3 regions of the Streptomyces sp. NPDC045021 genome follow, and region 1 is predicted to be linked to each of the others. Evidence: riboswitches for the same ligand, from Rfam matches in the RefSeq annotation. Region 1 holds a riboswitch; each other region holds the start of a gene.
The links. Region 1 has a riboswitch for thiamine pyrophosphate ahead of thiO (glycine oxidase ThiO). Riboswitches for the same ligand answer to the same signal wherever they lie in the genome.

Region 1 (6,051 bases):
CCGCCGCCCCAGCCCTCGTAGCCCTGGGCGCCGTACCCCTCGTAGCCGCCGCTGGTGTACGGGTCGGGGGTGTAGGAGGACTGGCCGTCGTAGATCCCGTACTCGCCGGTGTCGTCGTGCACCGGCATCGACTGGTAGACCGTCGCCAGCGCGGGACCCTCGGACACCTCTTCGACGGGGCTGACCTCGAGGATGGGCTCGGCCGTCGCGGCGCCCGCACCGCGGGTGCCCTTGCGGCGGCGGCTGGAGCCGGGGCTGCCACCGAGCGCCCAGCCGGTGGAGAAGCCCTGCCGGTAGGAGAGCGTCACGAACGTCTGGCCGGTGCCGAAGGCCACGGCGCCGAGCGCGATGACGATCGCGTTGCGGAGCGAGACACCGCCGACGACGCCCAGGAAACCCGCGAAGGCGAGCAGGCGCCAGCGCAGCCGCGCCTTGTACTGCAGCAGCACCTCACCGAGCAGCCACAGCGCGACCACGCCGAACGCGATGTAGAGCAGCGTGTAGCCCATGTCCGCACTTCCTCACCTTACGAGCGGTCACGACCTCTGGTGCAGACCGAGATTCTCGTAGATTTCCAGCGACGCCGTGGAGTGGTTAAGAGTAATGAAGTGGAGTCCGGGAATGTCCTCGGCCATCAGGCGCCGGCACATCTCGGTGGTGAACTCGATGCCGATCGCCCGCACCGCCGCCGGATCGTCCTTCACCGCGAGGATACGGTCCGCCAGGTCCGGCGGGAAAGGCGCGTTGCCGAGCTGCGCAAAGCGCTCGATCTGCCGCACATTGGTGACCGGCATGACTTCGGGAATGATCGGCGTCTCGCAGCCGGCGGCGGCCACCCGGTCACGCAGCCGGAAGTAGTCGTCCGCGTCGAAGAACATCTGGGTGATCGCGAAGTCGGCCCCGGCACGGCACTTGTCGACGAAGTTCCGGGTGTCGGACTCCCAGTCGGTGGAGCGCGGGTGCATCTCGGTGAACGCCGCGACGCCGACGCAGAAGTCGCCGGACTCCTTGATCAGCCGGACCAGGTCGGCGGCGTACAGCAGCCCCTGGGGGTGCTTGATCCACTCGCCGAGCGGGTCGCCGGGCGGGTCGCCGCGCACCGCGAGGATGTTCCGGATCCCGGCGTCGGCGTACTGGCCGATGATGTTGCGCAGCTCGGCGATCGAGTGGTTGACCGCCGTCAGGTGCGCGACCGGGGTCAGCGTGGTGTCGGAGACGATCCGGTCGGTGGCGCGGACCGTGCCCTCGCGGGACGAGCCGCCGGCACCGTAGGTCACGGACACGAAGGTCGGCCCTACCGCCTCGATGCGGCGGATGGCGTTCCAGAGCGTCCGCTCGCCCTTCTCGGTCTTCGGCGCGGCGAATTCAAACGAATACGACCGCTCGCCGGACGCGAGAAGTTCACGAATGGTGACCGCGTGATCGGTCCGGGTGGAAGCTGTCCCAAGGGCCATACCCGAAGGGTATCCGCGCCTCGCCACCGCCCGTAACCAGGACGGGCGATTTATCCGGTTGCGCCCCACCCTCGTCCATCCCTTGGACACGCGCTGATGACGCGCGGGGCACGGAGTGGACGCCCGGCGGACACCTGGCGTGCGATCAGGACCGGTCGGAGAGTGACCGGCGGTCGGCCGGGGAGCCGTCAGTGGTCGTAGGACCGGACGATCTTCGCGAGTGCGGCCGCCGCGGCGGCCGGATCGTCGGCCTCGGTGATCGCTCGGACGACGACGATCCGCCGGGCACCGGCCGCCAGCACCTGCTCGACGTTGGTCAGATCGATACCGCCGATGGCGAACCAGGGCCGGTCGGTCTCCAGCGAGGCCGCGTACCGCACCAGGTCCAGGCCCGGCGCGTGCCGACCGGGCTTGGTCGGGGTGGGCCAGACCGGTCCGGTGCAGAAGTAGTCCGCGCCCGGTTCCACCGCGGCGGCCGCGGCCTCGGACTCCGCGTGGCAGGACCGCCCGATGATCACGTCCTCGCCCAGGATCGCGCGGGCGGCGGGCACCGGCAGATCGCCCTGTCCCAGGTGCAGAACGTCCGCCCCCGACGCGTGCGCGACGTCCGCCCGGTCGTTCACCGCGAGCAGCTTGCCGTGCCGGCGGCACGCCTCGGCCAGGACCGCGAGCGCGTCCAGCTCGTCGCGGGCCTCGATCCCCTTGGCGCGCAGCTGGATGACGTCGACATCCGAGGCGAGCACCGCGTCCGCGAAGGCGGCCAGGTCGCCCCGGCCGGTCCTGGCGTCGGTGCACAGGTACAGCCGGGCGTCGGCGAACCGCTCGCGGACGGTGTTCGGCGTGGCCATGGTGGTGCTCCCCCTCGGTGAGGTCTACGGCTCTGCTGCTCTACGGATCTACAGGGCGAGCGCCTGGGCGCGGCGCTTCACCTCGGTCCCGCGGTTCTCCTTCAGCGCCTGGATGGGCGTGCCGGGCAGCGTCGGGTCCGCGGTGAACAGCCACTCCAGCGCCTCATCGTCGCTGAATCCGTTGTCCTTGAGGACCGTCAGCAGGCCGGGCAGGCCCTTGACGATGCTTCCCTCGCCGATGAAGTCGGCGGGGACCATCAGGACGCGGTTGTCACCGCGGCGGATGGCGAGGAACAGCTTCTCCTTGATCATCGGGCGGACCCGGGTGATGGGCACACCCAGTCGCTCGGCGACCTCGGGGAGGTTCAGCCAGGAAGGTACGAGGGCATCAATCGTTGCGTCGATCTCGGTCACGGGACAAGCGTGCCATCCCTGACGGGCACCCGCGTACCGGTTCGCCGCCGCTGGGCCTGACGGTTTGACCACATTGGACGCGCGGAGTCGTTTTTGGCCCCATCCCCCGAACCGGGCCGGTTCACGGGGTGGGCTGCACCGCCGTCTTGAGGGGGACGGCCGGGTCGCTGACCAGGCCGGGGTCCAGGTGGGCGGTGCGCTCGATGAGCTTGCGGCCCTGGGCCAGATCGCGCGGGCGGCCGACGGTGAGGAGCGCCGTGAGCACGCCGTCCCGCAGCCAGCACACCGACCAGGCGGGCCCGGCCGGGTCGCCGCGCATCAGCAGGGTGTCGCCGGCCGAGTGGTGGCCCGCGTACTGCACGAAGCGGCCGAACTGCTCGGACCAGAAGTACGGCACCGGGTCGTACACCTCGTCGCCGCCCAGCACGTTGGCGGCGGCGGCGCGCGGCCCCTGGAGGGCGTTGTCCCAGTGGTGGACGAGCAGCCGCTCGCCGAAGCGCGCGGACGGGAAGGACGCGCAGTCCCCCACCGCGAACACATCGGCGACGGAGGTCCGCAGCCGGTCGTCGGCCAGCACCGAGCGGTCGGGGCCCAGCGCGACGCCGGAGCCCGCCAGCCAGCCGGTGGCCGGCCGTGCGCCGATGCCGACGACGACGGCCCCGGCCCGCAGCCGCCTCCCGTCGGCGAGCAGCACCGTGCCCGGCTCGACGGCCGCGACCGCGGTCCCGGTGATCAGTTCGGCGCCGGCGTCCGCATACCAGCCGCGCATGTGGTCGGTGACGGAGCCCGGCAGGACTCCGGCGAGCGGCCGGTCGGCCGCCTCGACGACGGTCACCGCGCAGCCCGCCTGGCGGGCCGCCGTGGCGAACTCCGCGCCGATCCAGCCCGCCCCGACCACGACGACGTCACGCTTCTCGTCGAGCACCGGCCGCAGTTCTGCGGCGTCGTCCAGGGTGCGCAGCATGTAGACGCCGGGGATGCCCTCGCTGCCGGGCAGCGCCACCGGGTGGGCGCCGGTGGCGAGCACCAGCCGGTCGTAGCGGACCACGTCCTCGTCGGTGACCACATGCCGTTCCGCGGGGCGCAGCGCGCCGACGTGCCGGTCGAGCAGCAGCTCGACGCCGAGGCCGTTGAAGTCCACGTCGAAGGGCGAGCCCTCGGCGGTGCCGAGGAGCACGGACTTGGACAGCGGCGGGCGGTCGTACGGCGCGTGCGGCTCGGCGCCGATCAGCGTGATGTCGCCGCGCCACCCCTGCTCCCGCAACGACACAGCAGTCTGCACTCCGGCCATCCCGGCCCCGACGATCACTGCGCGCTCGGCGCTTGGCTGGCTCACACGATCACCGTAACGCTCCATTGATTACCGGCAGGGCACCAGTGCGAAATCCGATCCCCCTGACTCTTCCCTCCCCTCCTCGCGGACCGCTCGTCCCCGGCGACCTGGTCCCTTACCGCGGATCGGGGCCGCGTACTAGGGTGGCGGGGCTAACGCACTCGCGGGAGCCCGGACGTACCGGGCTGAGAGGGCGGCTGACCGGCCGCCGACCGTACGAACCTGATCCGGGTCATGCCGGCGAAGGGAGGAGCGGGACACTCATGCATCCATCTCGCCACCGCTACGACGTACTGGTCGTGGGCGGCGGAATCATCGGACTCGTCACGGCCTGGCGCGCCGCGCAGCGCGGGCTGCGCACCGCGGTCGCCGACCCGGCGCCGGGCGGCGGCGCCGCACATGTCGCGGCCGGCATGCTGGCCGCCGTCACCGAGCTGCAGTACGGCGAGCAGACGCTGCTCGACCTCAATCTCGCGTCGGCCCGCCGCTATCCGTCCTTCGCCGCGGAGCTGGAGGACGTCACCGGGCTGGGCCTGGGCTACCGGCCGTGCGGCACGCTCGCCGTCGCCCTGGACGCCGACGACCGCGCCGACCTGCGCGAGCTGCACGCCTTCCAGACGTCGCTCGGTCTGCAGTCCGAGTGGCTCTCCGGCCGTGAGTGCCGCCGGCTGGAGCCGATGCTGGCACCCGGCGTGCGGGGCGGTCTGCGCGTCGACGGCGACCACCAGGTGGATCCGCGGCGGCTGGCCGCGGCGCTGCTGCGCGCGGCCGAACTCGCGGGCGTGGCCCTGCACCGGCGCTCCGTGGCGCGCGTCGAGACCGTACGGGACCACGCCACCGGCGCGGTGCTCGACGACGGCACGGTGATCGCCGCCGAGCAGACCGTCCTGGCGGCGGGCAGCCGCAGCGGCGGCCTGCCGGGCATCCCCGAGCACGCCCTGCCCCCGGTCCGCCCGGTCAAGGGGCAGATCCTGCGACTGCGCATCCCGCCGGCCCACGCGCCCTTCCTCTCCCGCACCGTGCGGGCCGTGGTGCGCGGCGGCCATGTGTACCTCGTGCCGCGCGCGAACGGTGAGCTCGTCATCGGCGCGACCAGCGAGGAGCTCGGCTGGGACACCACGGTCACCGCGGGCGGCGTCTACGAACTGCTGCGCGACGCCCACGAGCTGGTGCCGGGGCTCACCGAACTGCCGCTGGTCGAGACCCTCGCGGGGCTGCGCCCCGGCTCGCCCGACAACGCCCCGCTGCTCGGCCGCAGCGCGCTGCCCGGTCTGCTGCTGGCCACCGGCCACCACCGCAACGGCGTCCTGCTGACCCCGGTGACCGGCGACATCATGGCCGAGCTGCTCACGACGGGCTCGGTGCCCGAGTCGGCCCGGCCCTTCTCCCCCGCACGCTTCACGCTTCAGGAGCAGCCCGCATGACCGTCTCCGTCAACGGTGAGGCCCGCGAGATCGCCGAGGGCCTGACCCTCGACCGTCTCGTCGCCACCCTGACCGCCGCCCCCTCGGGCGTCGCCGCCGCCGTCAACGAGGCCGTCGTCCCCCGCAGCCGCTGGACCACCACCGCGATCGTCGACGGCGACCGCGTCGAGGTCCTCACCGCCGTCCAGGGAGGCTGATCCCGTGCCGCACCCCGCGCACACTCCGCACACCGCCGACGACACCCTGCGGATCGCCGGCGTCCCCTTCACCTCCCGGCTGATCATGGGCACCGGTGGTGCGCCCAGCCTGGAGATCCTCGAACAGGCGCTGCTCGCCTCCGGTACGGAGCTCACCACGGTCGCGATGCGCCGCCTGGACCCGGCGACGAAGGGCTCGGTGCTCTCCGTTCTGGGCAGGCACGGCATCCGCGTCCTGCCGAACACGGCCGGCTGCTTCACGGCGGGCGAGGCCGTCCTCACCGCGCGGCTGGCCCGCGAGGCGCTGGGGACCGACTGGATCAAGCTGGAGGTCATCGCCGACGAGCGCACCCTGCTGCCCGACACCGTCGAGCTGCTCGA
Region 2 (6,051 bases), on a different contig from region 1:
GGGAACACCCGGATTCCTGGGCCGTCTGTGGGCCGTCCGAGGGTGACCGACGACGACGGATGAGCACCCCCCGTGACCGCTGTCACCCGGAGCTGCCTGCTGTGTCTGCGACACTGGTAGCACCATGCCTGTACCCGGAGAACTCACCTTTGCCGTGCCGCGCGGGGCCAAGAAGCCCCCGCGGCACCTCGCCGACCTGACCCCTGCCGAGCGACGGGAGGCGGTTGTCGAGCTGGGCGAGAAGCCGTTCCGTGCCAAGCAGCTGTCGCAGCACTACTTCGCGCGGTACGACGACGACCGGGCCGCCTGGACGGATATTCCGGCGGCCTCGCGCGACAAGCTCGCGGACGGGCTGCTGCCCGAGATGATGTCGGTCGTGCGGCACATCAGCTGTGACGACGACACGACGCGCAAGACGCTGTGGCGGCTCTTCGACGGGACGCTCGTCGAGTCGGTGCTGATGCGGTACCCGGACCGGGTCACCATGTGCATCAGTTCGCAGGCCGGCTGCGGGATGAACTGTCCGTTCTGTGCGACGGGGCAGGCGGGGCTCGACCGGAATCTTTCGACGGCCGAGATCGTGCACCAGATCGTGGCCGGAATGAAGTCGCTGCGCGACGGCGAGATCCCCGGTGGGCCGGCGCGGCTGAGCAACATCGTCTTCATGGGCATGGGCGAGCCGCTGGCCAACTACAACCGCGTCATCGGCTCGATCCGCCGGCTGACGGACCCGGAGCCCGACGGGCTGGGGCTGTCGCAGCGCGGGATCACCGTGTCGACGGTCGGGCTGGTTCCGGCGATGATGCGCTTCGCCGACGAGGGCTTCAAGTGCCGGCTCGCGGTGTCGCTGCACGCCCCGGACGACGAGCTGCGCGACACCCTGGTGCCGGTCAACACCCGCTGGAAGGTGCGCGAGGTGCTGGACGCCGCGTGGCACTACGCGGAGGTGTCCGGCCGCCGGATCTCCATCGAGTACGCGCTGATCAAGGACATCAACGACCAGGCGTGGCGGGCGGACCTGCTCGGGCGGCTGCTCAAGGGCAAGCGGGTGCATGTGAACCTCATCCCGCTCAACCCCACCCCGGGGTCGAAGTGGACCGCTTCGCGGCCGGAGGACGAGCGGGCCTTCGTGCGGATGCTGGAGTCGCACGGGGTGCCGGTGACCGTCCGTGACACGCGGGGCAGCGAGATCGACGGAGCGTGCGGGCAGCTCGCGGCCTCCGAAGGCTGAGACGCCTGCGGGTGTCGGCGGGCGCGCTGCTATCGTGGCGCTCGTAGATTCGTACAAATGAACATTTCCGACAGGGGAGCGCAGCAGCGCTGAGAGTGCGGCCACCGGCGAAGCCGGTGCGGCCGCAGACCCTCGGACCTGATCCGGGTCATACCGGCGTAGGGAGTCAACAGCTCATGAACACCAACCTTCGGCGCGCCGCGACAGCGGTCGTGGCCACCGCCCTCGGCGTGACCGCGCTGGCCGCGTGCGGCGGCTCCGACGACAAGGCCGGCGCCAAGCCGACGGCGACGTCGAAGACCGTCACCCTCGTCAGCCACGACTCCTTCGCGGCCTCCCCGGCCGTGCTGAAGGAGTTCACCAAGGAGACCGGCTACACGGTCAAGGTGCTGGCCGGCGGTGACGCGGGCGCGGCCGTGAACCAGGCGATCCTGTCGAAGGGGCACCCGCAGGGCGATGTCTTCTTCGGCGTCGACAACACGCTCCTGTCGAGGGCGCTCGACAACGACCTGTTCACGCCGTACGAGGCGAAGGGCCTGGACCAGGTCCCGGCGGCGCTGCAGCTCGACAAGGACAAGCACCGGGTCACGCCGATCGACTCCGGCGATGTCTGCGTCAACTACGACCGCAAGTACTTCGACGCGCACAAGCTGGCCGTTCCGGCGACCTTCGACGATCTGATCAAGCCGGAGTACAAGAACCTGCTGGTCACCGAGAACTCCGCGACGTCGTCGCCGGGTCTGGCCTTCCAGCTCGGCACGATCGCGAAGTACGGCGACGCCGGCTGGCAGGAGTACTGGAAGAAGCTCAAGGCCAACGGCGTCGAGGTCGTCGACGGCTGGGAGCAGGCGTACAACGATCGCTTCTCCGGCTCGGCCGGCGGCAAGGGCAAGGGCGACAAGCCTCTCGTCGTCTCGTACGCCTCCAGCCCGCCCGCCGAGGTGCTCGGCGTCAAGCCGCAGCCGGCGCAGGGGCCGACCGGTGTCGCGACCGGTACGTGTTTCCGGCAGATCGAGTTCGCCGGGCTGCTCAAGGGCGGCAAGAACGACGCGGGCGGCAAGGCGCTGCTGGACTTCCTGCTGAGCAAGACGTTCCAGCAGGACATGCCGCTGCAGATGTTCGTGAACCCGGCCCGCCAGGACGCGGCGCTGCCCGCCGAGTTCACCAAGTACGGCGTGAAGATCGACACCCCGTTCACCGTGGCGCCCGACGAGATCGCCAAGAACCGTGACCAGTGGGTCAAGACATGGTCCTCGCTCGTCCTGAAGTAGGGACTCCGGAAGGGACTCCCGAGGAGCCGCGACGCGGGACTCCGGTGCGGGTCCGGCGGCGCGTCCCGCGGGCGGCCGCGGTGCGGCTCGGCCTGATGGCCGTGCCCACCGCGTTCTTCGCGGTCTTCTTCGCCTATCCGGTGGCCGCCATCGTCACCCGGGGCCTGCGCGTCGGCGGCCGGTGGCGGTTCGGCCGGATCGGCGAGGTGCTGACCGACCCGGAGATCCTGCGGGTGCTGTGGTTCACCGCGTGGCAGGCGGTCGTCTCGACCGGGCTGACGCTGCTGGTCGCGCTCCCGGCGGCGTACGTCTTCGCCCGCTTCGATTTCCCGGGCAAGCGGCTGTTGCGGGCGGTGGTGGCCGTGCCGTTCGTGCTGCCCACGGTCGTGGTCGGCTCGGCGTTCCTGGCGCTGCTGGGACGCGGCGGGATGCTCGACGACCTGTGGGGCGTCCGGCTGGACACCACCGTCTGGGCGATCCTGCTCGCGCATGTCTTCTTCAACTTCGGCGTCGTCGTCCGGTCCGTCGGCGGCCTGTGGTCGCAGCTCGACCCGCGCCAGGAGGAGGCCGCCCGGGTGCTCGGCGCCGGCCGCTTCGAGGCGTGGCGCCGGGTGACGCTGCCGGCGCTGGGGCCGGCCGTGGCCGCCGCCGCGCTGATGGTCTTCCTCTTCACCTTCACGTCCTTCGGCGTGATCCAGATCCTCGGCGGGCCGAAGTACTCCACGCTGGAAGTGGAGATCTACCAGCAGACCGCGCAGTTCCTCGACCTGCCGACGGCCGCGGTGCTCACCCTCGTGCAGTTCGCGGCGGTCGCCGCGATCCTCGCGCTGCACGCGTGGACGGTGCGCCGCCGGGAGAGCACGCTGAAGCTCGTCGAGGCCGCGCACACCTCGCGACGCCCGCGCGGCGCGGCCCAGTGGGCGCTGCTGTGGGCGGTGCTCGCCGTCATCGTCCTGCTGATCCTGGTGCCGCTCGGCGTGCTGGTGGCGCGCTCGCTGGACGGCCCCGACGGCTACGGCCTCGCCTTCTACCGGGCGCTGCTCTCGGTCCCGGAGACCGGCGGGACCTTCGTCGTCGCCCCCATCGAAGCGGTCTGGAACTCCCTGCAGTACGCGGCGGTGGCCACGCTCATCGCGCTGCTGGTGGGCGGCCTGGCCGCCGCGGCGCTGACGCGGCGCGCGGGCAGGCTGGTGCGCGGGTTCGACGCGCTGTTGATGCTGCCGCTGGGCACCTCGGCGGTGACCGTCGGCTTCGGCTTCCTCATCACCCTCGACGAGCCCCCGCTGGACCTGCGCTCGACGTGGCTGCTGGTGCCGCTGGCGCAGGCCCTGGTGGGCGTGCCGTTCGTGGTCCGCACGATGCTGCCCGTGCTGCGGGCGGTCGACGAGCGGCTTCGCGAGGCGGCGGCGGTGCTGGGCGCCTCGCCGTGGCGCGCCTGGCGCGAGGTGGACCTGCCGCTGGTACGGCGGGCGCTGCTGATCGCGGCGGGCTTCGCGTTCGCCGTCTCGCTCGGCGAGTTCGGCGCGACGGTCTTCATCGCGCGGCCCGACAACCCGACCCTGCCGGTCGCGGTGGCCCGGCTCCTCGGGCGCGCCGGGGAGCTCAACTACGGGCAGGCGATGGCATTGAGCACCATCCTGATGCTGGTGTGCGCGGGCGCGCTGCTGGCACTGGAGCGGCTGCGCACCGACCGTTCAGGAGAGTTCTAGATGTCTCAGCCCCTGGCCAAGTCGCAGCCACCGTCGCAGCCACAGCCGCTGCTGCGGCTCGACGGTGTGACGGTCCGCTTCGGGAAGCGCGCGGCGCTCGACGCCGTGGACCTGGAGGTCGCCGAGCACGAGACGGTCTGCGTGCTCGGGCCGAGCGGCAGCGGCAAGTCCACCCTGCTGCGCGCGGTGGCCGGGCTGCAGTCCGTGGACGCCGGGCGGGTGCTGCTCGACGGCCGCGACCAGGTGGGCGTTCCCACCCACCGGCGCGGGCTCGGCCTGATGTTCCAGGACCACCAGCTCTTCCCGCAGCGGGACGTCGGCGGCAATGTCGGCTTCGGACTGCGGATGCGCGGTACCCGGCGGGACGAGGCGGACCGCACGGTCGCCGGACTGCTCGACATGGTCGGCCTGCCCGGTGCGCAGCGACGGGCCATCGCCGCGCTCTCCGGTGGTGAGCAGCAACGCGTGGCGCTGGCCCGCGCGCTGGCCCCCGAGCCGAAACTGCTGATGCTGGACGAGCCGCTCGGCCAGCTCGACCGCGGACTGCGCGAGCGGCTCGTCGTCGAGCTGCGCCAGCTGTTCGGCCGGCTCGGCACGACGGTGCTGGCCGTCACCCACGACCAGGGCGAGGCGTTCGCGCTCGCCGACCGGGTCGTGGTCATGCGCGACGGCCGGATCGCCCAGACCGGCACCCCGCTGGAGGTGTGGCAGCGGCCCGCCTCCGAGTTCGTGGCGCGCTTCCTCGGCTTCGACAACGTCGTCGAGGCGACCGTACACGGCGAGGCCGCCGACACCCCGTGGGGCAAGGTGCCGGTGCAGCCCGGCGCACCCCAGGGGCCGTGCCGGCTGCTGGTCCGCCCCGCCGGGGTGCGGCTGACCGGCGTCCGCGACGGGCTGCCCTGCACGGTGACGGCCAGGACCTTCCGCGGCGACCTGGTCACCCTGCTGCTGCGCCCCGAGCACGGCCCGCCGCTGGAAGCGGCGTGCTCGCTGCGGGACGCGCCGGAGGCCGGCGACGGGGTGGGCATCACCTTCACCGCTCAGGACGTCGTCGTCCTCAGCGTCTGATCGCGCTCCTCAACGGCCGGCGGACGCGGTGAGCCGGGCGAGCGCGTCCGGCGCCTCGTCGACCGAGTCGACCAGGGCGATACGGGCCGCCATGGGACGGTCCTTCGCCAGCGCTTCGAGCAGCGGCCAGGTGGGCAGGTCGCGGGTCCAGTGCTCGCGGTTCACCAGCACCATCGGGGTCGGGCCGCCCCGGGACTCGTAGTAGTTCGGCGTCGCGTTGTCGAAGATCTCCTGGACGGTGCCGGCGGCGCCCGGCAGGAAGATCACGCCGGCGGTGCAGCGGGCCAGCAGGCCGTCCTCGCGCACCGCGTTGGCGAAGTACTTGGCGATGTGTTCGGCGAACGCGTTCGGCGGCTCGTGGCCGTAGAACCAGGTCGGGATGCCGACGGACGCGCCGCCGTCCGGCCGGCGCTCCCGGACGGCGAAGGCGGCCGACGCCCAGTCGCCGATCGACGGTGTGAACAACGGCGCCTTCGCCAGCAGTCGCAGCGCCTCTTCGAGCGCCTCGTCCTCGAACGGGGCCATGTAGGCGCCCAGGTTCGCCGCCTCCATGGCGCCGGGTCCGCCTCCGGTGGCGACGGTCAGTCCCGAACGGGCCAGCGTACGGCCGAGGCGGGCGGCGCCCGCGTACGCGTCCTTGCCGCGCTCCATCGCATGGCCGCCCATGATGCCGACCACCCGTTCGCCGGCGAGCAGTTCGTCGAGCGCGTCCGAGACGGCGTCGTCATGGATGCTCCGCAGCATCGACGCGAGTATGTCGCCGTCCGCCCTG
Region 3 (6,051 bases), on a different contig from region 1:
CTTGACCCGGTTGGCTTCGGCGATGGCCGCCAGCTCGGTCTCCTTCGCCTTGGCCTGCGCCGCGGAGATGCGCACATCGCGTTCGGCCTCGGCCAGCGTCCGCTTCTCGTACGCCTTCGCGTCCGCCGGCTTTCTGACGTCGACCTGGAGCTGCTGCTCGCGCCGCTGCGCCTCCAGCTCCGCGACGCGGGTCTCCTGGACCACGACCTCCTGCCTGGCCGCGGCCTCGGACAGCGGGCCTGCCTGCCGTGATGTCGCGGCCGCCTTGTCCCGTTCGGCCTGGTAGCCGGCCTGCAGGATCTCGCTGTCCCGGGTCGCCTCGGACATCCGGGCGGCGGCCTTCTGCTCCGCCTCGGTGGCCAGCCGGTCCGCCTCGGCCTGTGCGATCCGCGCGTCCCGGTGGACGGCCGCCGCGTGCGGCGCCGCCAGGTTCTTGATGTACCCGGTCGGGTCCTCGATCTCATGGATCTGCAGCGAGTCGATGATCAGGCCGAGCTTCTCCATCTCGGAGCCGGAAGCGGCCCGGGTCTGCCCGGTGAGCTTCTCGCGGTCACGGATCATGTCCTCGACCGTCAACCCGCCGACGATCGACCGCAGATGACCCGCGAAGACGTTGTGCACCCGGTCGCCCATGAACTTCTGCTGGTCCAGGAAACGGCGTGCGGCGTTGGCTATCGACACGAAGTCGTCGCCGACCTTGAAGATGACGACTCCGCGCACCTTCAGCGGGATGCCCTGCTGCGTCACACAGTCCACCAGCAACTCGGTCTCGTTGAGATCGAGCGAGAGCTTGCGCACGGCCTGGACACCGGGGATCACGAACGTCCCGCGCCCGGTGACGATACGGAAGCCCAGACCTTCCTCGATGCCCTCGGTCCGGTGTCGGGAACCGGAGATGACAAGCGCCTCATTCGGCTCCGCGACCCTCCACATGAGCTTGAACAGCCCGATCACGATGATGATTGCGGCGAGAACGACTCCCGCCACGACGCCGATGATCATCGGCATACGCCCCCTCACAACGGCCCCGATGCGGGGCCTGGTGATCGCGAGTGTGCTCTCGCGCAACGCCGTGGTGAACACCCTGACGGAACCTTGGCGCAGTCTTGATACGAAGCCCGCTCAGCCGAAGGCCGCGGCCACGTAGACCGTCCGCGGAGCCTGGTATTCCACGACCACGATCGGCGTTCCCGGCTCTATTCGTTCGCCCGGTGTGACCGGATACGCCAGGAACGCCTCGGCGCCGCCGCGCACTTGGACGATCACCTCGCCGACCAGCCCGGGGCCGATCCGCCCCGTCACCCTGCCCTGCAGCCCGATCATCCCGGCCATCGTCCCCCCGTTCGCCTCCACCGGCCGCTCCCCGCCCCCGCGAGCGCGGCCTACTTCCCCTTGCGCCGGTGACCCCCGCCGCCACTCCTCGCGGGGGAAGTGTCCCTCGCCTCCGTCACGTCCGTCTTCGTATTGTGCCGGTCGGCACTGACAACGAGCGCTGCCAGGAGCGTGGTCAGGGGAACCGACGCGACGAGGCCGATGCTGCCGACCAGCGTCCGTACGATCTCCTCCGCCACCAGTTCGCTGCCGGCGACCCGCAGCACCCCGCTGCGCGCCACCGAGAACAGCAGCAGGAGCGGCAGTGCCGCACCCGCGTACGCCATCACCAGGGTGTTCACCACGGACGCGATGTGGTCCCGGCCGATCCGCATGCCGGCGCCGTAGAGCTTGCGCCAACTCGCGCCGGGGTCGGCGTCCTTCAGTTCCCACACCGCCGCGGTCTGGGTGACCGTCACATCGTCCAGGACGCCCAGCGAGCCGATGATGATGCCGGCCAGCAGCAGGCCCTTGATCTCGATACCCGGATAGAGGGAGTGGATCAGCCCGGTCTCGTCCGAGGTGTTGCCCGTCAGGTGCGCCCAGGAGATGAAGACCGAGCCGAGGATCCCGATCAGGAACAGGGAGCAGAGCGTGCCGATCACCGCCACCGACGTACGGGCGTTGAGGCCGTGGCACATGTAGAGCGCGATCAGCATGATCGCGCTGCCGCCGATCACCGCCACCAGCAGCGGATTGTGGCCGTGCAGGATCGCCGGGAGGATGAACAGCGTCAGGATCGCGAAGCTGATGACCAGCGCGATCAGCGCCATCAGGCCGCGCAGCCTGCCGACGGCGATCACCGCGAGGGCGAAGATCCCGGCCAGCAGCGCCAGCGGGAAGCCACGGTCGACGTCGGTCACCGCGTACTGCAGCTCCTTCGGGGCGTCGGGTGCGTACGCCACCACCACGCCCTGGCCCACCGTGTAGCGGCGGGTCTGGTCGGGATGCACGATCTCGGTGAACGTCCGGCCCTTGTCCTTGCCCGAGGTGACCTCGATGGTCGCCTTCTCGCAGCCTTCCGGCGGGGCGGCGGTGGCGCCGGGCGCCGGCGTCGCCGGTGACTGTGTGTTCGCCTCGGCGCAGGAGATGTCGTCGATCCGGGTGACCCGGGCCTGCTGCGTCTGCTGGTCGAACCCGACCCCGGTGTGCGCGTGCTGCGGTACCCCACCGGGCCACAGCACGATCAGCCCGGCGAGCACCGCGGCGGCGAACGGGACCAGCACCACCGCGATGACCTTGCGGAGGTGCTTCGAGACCGGCGGGACCGGACCGTGACTGTGGGTGTGCGCATGCGCGTGCGGCGACGTCGGAGGGGTGTCCACGGACCGATCATCGCAAGACCCCCTGGTGTGCGTTCGTACTCACCCGCTACCGTGGGGGCACCTTTGCAATCGCGGGAGCTCGGAGCACCGGGCTGAGAGGGCGCTGAAGAACTGCGCCGACCGCTGAACCTGTTACCGGGTAATGCCGGCGTAGGGAGTTGGGTCTCATGACCACGCAGGATGCACGCATGCCTGTCTCCGTTCAGCCCGTTTCGACGGAAAAGCCCGTTTCAACGGATAGGCGCGAGCCCGGCTGGCACAAGGGCTACCTGACCGGCACCAGGCCGGACATCCAGGTCCCCGTGCGCCAGGTGCACCTCACCACCGGCCGTGACGTGACGCTGTACGACACGTCGGGGCCGTACACCGATCCGAACGTCACCACCGACGTCCGCCGCGGCCTGGCGCCGCTGCGTGAGAACTGGATCATCGGCCGCGGCGACACCGAGGAGTACTCGGGCCGCCCGGTCCGCCCCGAGGACGACGGGATCAAGCACACCTCTCCCCGCGGCGGTCTGCGCAACCTCGACGCGGTCTTCCCCGGCCGCCCCCGGGTGCCGCGCAGGGGGCGTGACGGGCAGGCGGTGACGCAGCTCGCGTACGCACGCCGCGGCGACATCACGCCGGAGATGGAGTACATCGCGATCCGCGAGAACGTCTCCCCCGAGGTGGTGCGCGAGGAGATCGCGGCCGGCCGGGCCGTCATGCCGATGAACGTGAACCACCCCGAGATCGAGCCGATGATCATCGGCAAGCGGTTCCTGGTGAAGGTCAACGCCAACATCGGCAACTCCGCGGTCACCTCCTCGATCGAGGAGGAGGTGGACAAGATGACGTGGGCCACCAAGTGGGGCGCCGACACGGTCATGGACCTGTCCACCGGCCGCAACATCCACACCACCCGTGAATGGGTGCTGCGCAACTCCCCCGTCCCCATCGGCACCGTCCCCCTCTACCAGGCGCTGGAGAAGGTCGACGGCAAGGCCGAGGAGCTGACCTGGGAGGTCTACAAGGACACCGTCATCGAGCAGGCCGAGCAGGGCGTCGACTACATGACGGTCCACGCCGGCGTGCTGCTGCGGTACGTCCCGCTGACCGCCCGCCGCAAGACCGGCATCGTCTCGCGCGGCGGCTCGATCATGGCCGCCTGGTGCCTCGCGCACCACAAGGAGTCGTTCCTCTACGAGAACTTCGAAGAGCTCTGCGACATCCTCGCCTCCTACGACGTCACGTACTCGCTCGGCGACGGTCTGCGCCCCGGCTCCATCGCCGACGCCAACGACGAGGCGCAGTTCGCGGAGCTGCGGACGCTGGGCGAGCTGAACACCATCGCCAAGCGGCACAACGTGCAGACCATGATCGAGGGCCCCGGGCACGTCCCGATGCACAAGATCAAGGAGAACATCGACCTCCAGCAGGAGATCTGCGAGGAGGCGCCGTTCTACACGCTCGGCCCGCTCACCACGGATGTCGCGCCCGCCTACGACCACATCACCTCGGGCATCGGCGCCGCGATGATCGCCTGGTGGGGCACCGCGATGCTCTGCTACGTCACGCCCAAGGAGCACCTGGGCCTGCCCAACCGCGACGACGTCAAGACCGGCGTCATCACGTACAAGATCGCGGCCCACGCGGCGGATCTGGCCAAGGGCCACCCGGGGGCGCAGGACTGGGACGACGCCCTGTCCGACGCCCGCTTCGAGTTCCGCTGGGAGGACCAGTTCAACCTGGCCATGGACCCGGACACCGCCCGTGACTTCCACGACGAGACGCTGCCGGCGGACGGCGCGAAGACCGCGCACTTCTGCTCCATGTGCGGCCCCAAGTTCTGCTCGATGAAGATCAGTCAGGACATCCGCAAGGAGCACGGCGGGGATCTGCTGCTGGACCCGGAGGCCGGGATGCGGCAGAAGTCCGCGGAGTTCGCGGCGAGCGGCAACCGCGTCTACCTGCCGCTGGCCGACTGACGACGGGCCGCTGAGCGCCGCACATGCGTGAGGTCCCGGTGGGATTCCCACCGGGACCTCCGCAATGTACTTCGATCGACGTTCAGGTGATTCGGGTGGATCAGGTGCCGCCGGGTCAGATCAGGTCCATCGCGGCCACTTCGTCGGGGCGGCCGTAGCTGACCGGTCCCTGGAAACGCTTGCGCGCGGTGGCGAACCACCAGACCGTGGCGATGATCAGCACGACCCCCAGCGCGATCGGGGCGTAGTTGAAGTTGGTCGAGGTGATGGGGGAGGTCTGCGGCAGCATGAACAGCACACTGCTGAGGACGATCCACGTCACGGAGACGATCCCGACGACCTTGCCGTAGCGCCCGAGGTTCCAGGGGCCGGACTCGAATTCGTCGCCCAGGCGCAGCCGCAGGAAAATCGGCACGCCGTAGGCGAGGAACAGCCCGACGACATTGACGCTCACAATGGCGGTGAAGGCGGTGTGGGACCACCAACCGGGCAGTACCAGCACGATGGAGCAGGCCGCCGCGAGCCATACGGCCTTGACGGGTGTGCGGGTGCGGGGGGACACCGAATGCCACCAACGCGAGCCGGGCATCGCACCGTCGCGGGAGAAGGCAAAAATCTGCCGGGTATTACTGGTCATGTTGGCCAGGCCGCAGAACAGCATGGCGCCGATCACGATCAGCAGCAGCAGCTTCGCGGTGCCCATACCGAGCGCGTCGATGAGAATCTGCACCGGCGGAGCGGCGGACTTTGCCTCGGCGGCGTAATCACGAATCGCGTACACCAGGGCGAGCATCAGAATCAGGCCGATGCCCGCGGAGTAGGCGATCGACCGCATGATGCCCTTGGGCGCGTTGACGGTGGCCTGCACGGTCTCTTCCGACATGTGGAAACTGCCGTCGAAGCCGGTGAAGGTCCAACTGGTGACGAGCAGACCGAGCATGGCGCCGTAAATGCCGTTGGAGAAGCCGGTGTTGTTCTCGAAATGCGTCACGAAGGAGACCGACTGGTGGTGGTCGGGTATGACGGTCAGGCAGACGACGATCACGACCATGCCGATGAACAGCCACCACACGGATATACGGTTCAGCAAGGCGATCAGCTGCACCGTATAGGTGTTGGCCAGCGCCTGGAGCAGCAGGATCACCGCTGTGATGCCCACGGTGCGCTGCGCCGTCACCTCGTAGTCGGTCCACTGCATCGCGATGAAGGCCTGGATGAACGTGGCGGCGGCGTAGCCGGTGGCGGCCGTCCCGCCCACCTGGCCGACGAAGTTCAGCCAGCCGGTGTACCAGGACCACGCGCCGCGGTGCCGTTTGGCGAGCTTGCCCGCGGAGAAGTACAGCGCGCCGCTGGTCGGATAGGCGGAGGCGATCTCTCCCATCGAGGCG

Region 2: it holds a riboswitch for thiamine pyrophosphate, as region 1 does, so the genes downstream of both, AC07DC_RS29055 (thiamine ABC transporter substrate-binding protein) here and thiO (glycine oxidase ThiO) in region 1, are expected to answer to the same signal.
Region 3: it holds a riboswitch for thiamine pyrophosphate, as region 1 does, so the genes downstream of both, thiC (phosphomethylpyrimidine synthase ThiC) here and thiO (glycine oxidase ThiO) in region 1, are expected to answer to the same signal.

What each region holds. Positions count from the first base shown of each region.
Region 1 covers NZ_JBWKIQ010000009.1:300,737-306,787, forward strand. Annotated here, with positions in the region: gene AC07DC_RS26805 (hypothetical protein) at 1-509, opposite strand, end outside; gene metF (methylenetetrahydrofolate reductase [NAD(P)H]) at 537-1,454, opposite strand; gene thiE (thiamine phosphate synthase) at 1,643-2,302, opposite strand; gene AC07DC_RS26820 (Rv2175c family DNA-binding protein) at 2,351-2,716, opposite strand; gene AC07DC_RS26825 (NAD(P)/FAD-dependent oxidoreductase) at 2,838-4,073, opposite strand; TPP riboswitch at 4,203-4,316, shown strand; gene thiO (glycine oxidase ThiO) at 4,313-5,473, shown strand; gene thiS (sulfur carrier protein ThiS) at 5,470-5,670, shown strand; gene AC07DC_RS26840 (thiazole synthase) at 5,675-6,051, shown strand, end outside.
Region 2 covers NZ_JBWKIQ010000011.1:19,597-25,647, reverse strand. Annotated here, with positions in the region: gene rlmN (dual-specificity RNA methyltransferase RlmN) at 125-1,231, shown strand; TPP riboswitch at 1,294-1,413, shown strand; gene AC07DC_RS29055 (thiamine ABC transporter substrate-binding protein) at 1,408-2,502, shown strand; gene AC07DC_RS29050 (ABC transporter permease) at 2,598-4,211, shown strand; gene AC07DC_RS29045 (ABC transporter ATP-binding protein) at 4,212-5,279, shown strand; gene AC07DC_RS29040 (LOG family protein) at 5,289-6,051, opposite strand, start outside.
Region 3 covers NZ_JBWKIQ010000002.1:339,680-345,730, forward strand. Annotated here, with positions in the region: gene AC07DC_RS08590 (flotillin family protein) at 1-1,008, opposite strand, end outside; gene AC07DC_RS08595 (hypothetical protein) at 1,123-1,323, opposite strand; gene AC07DC_RS08600 (YibE/F family protein) at 1,383-2,696, opposite strand; TPP riboswitch at 2,758-2,870, shown strand; gene thiC (phosphomethylpyrimidine synthase ThiC) at 2,864-4,663, shown strand; gene AC07DC_RS08610 (amino acid permease) at 4,779-6,051, opposite strand, start outside.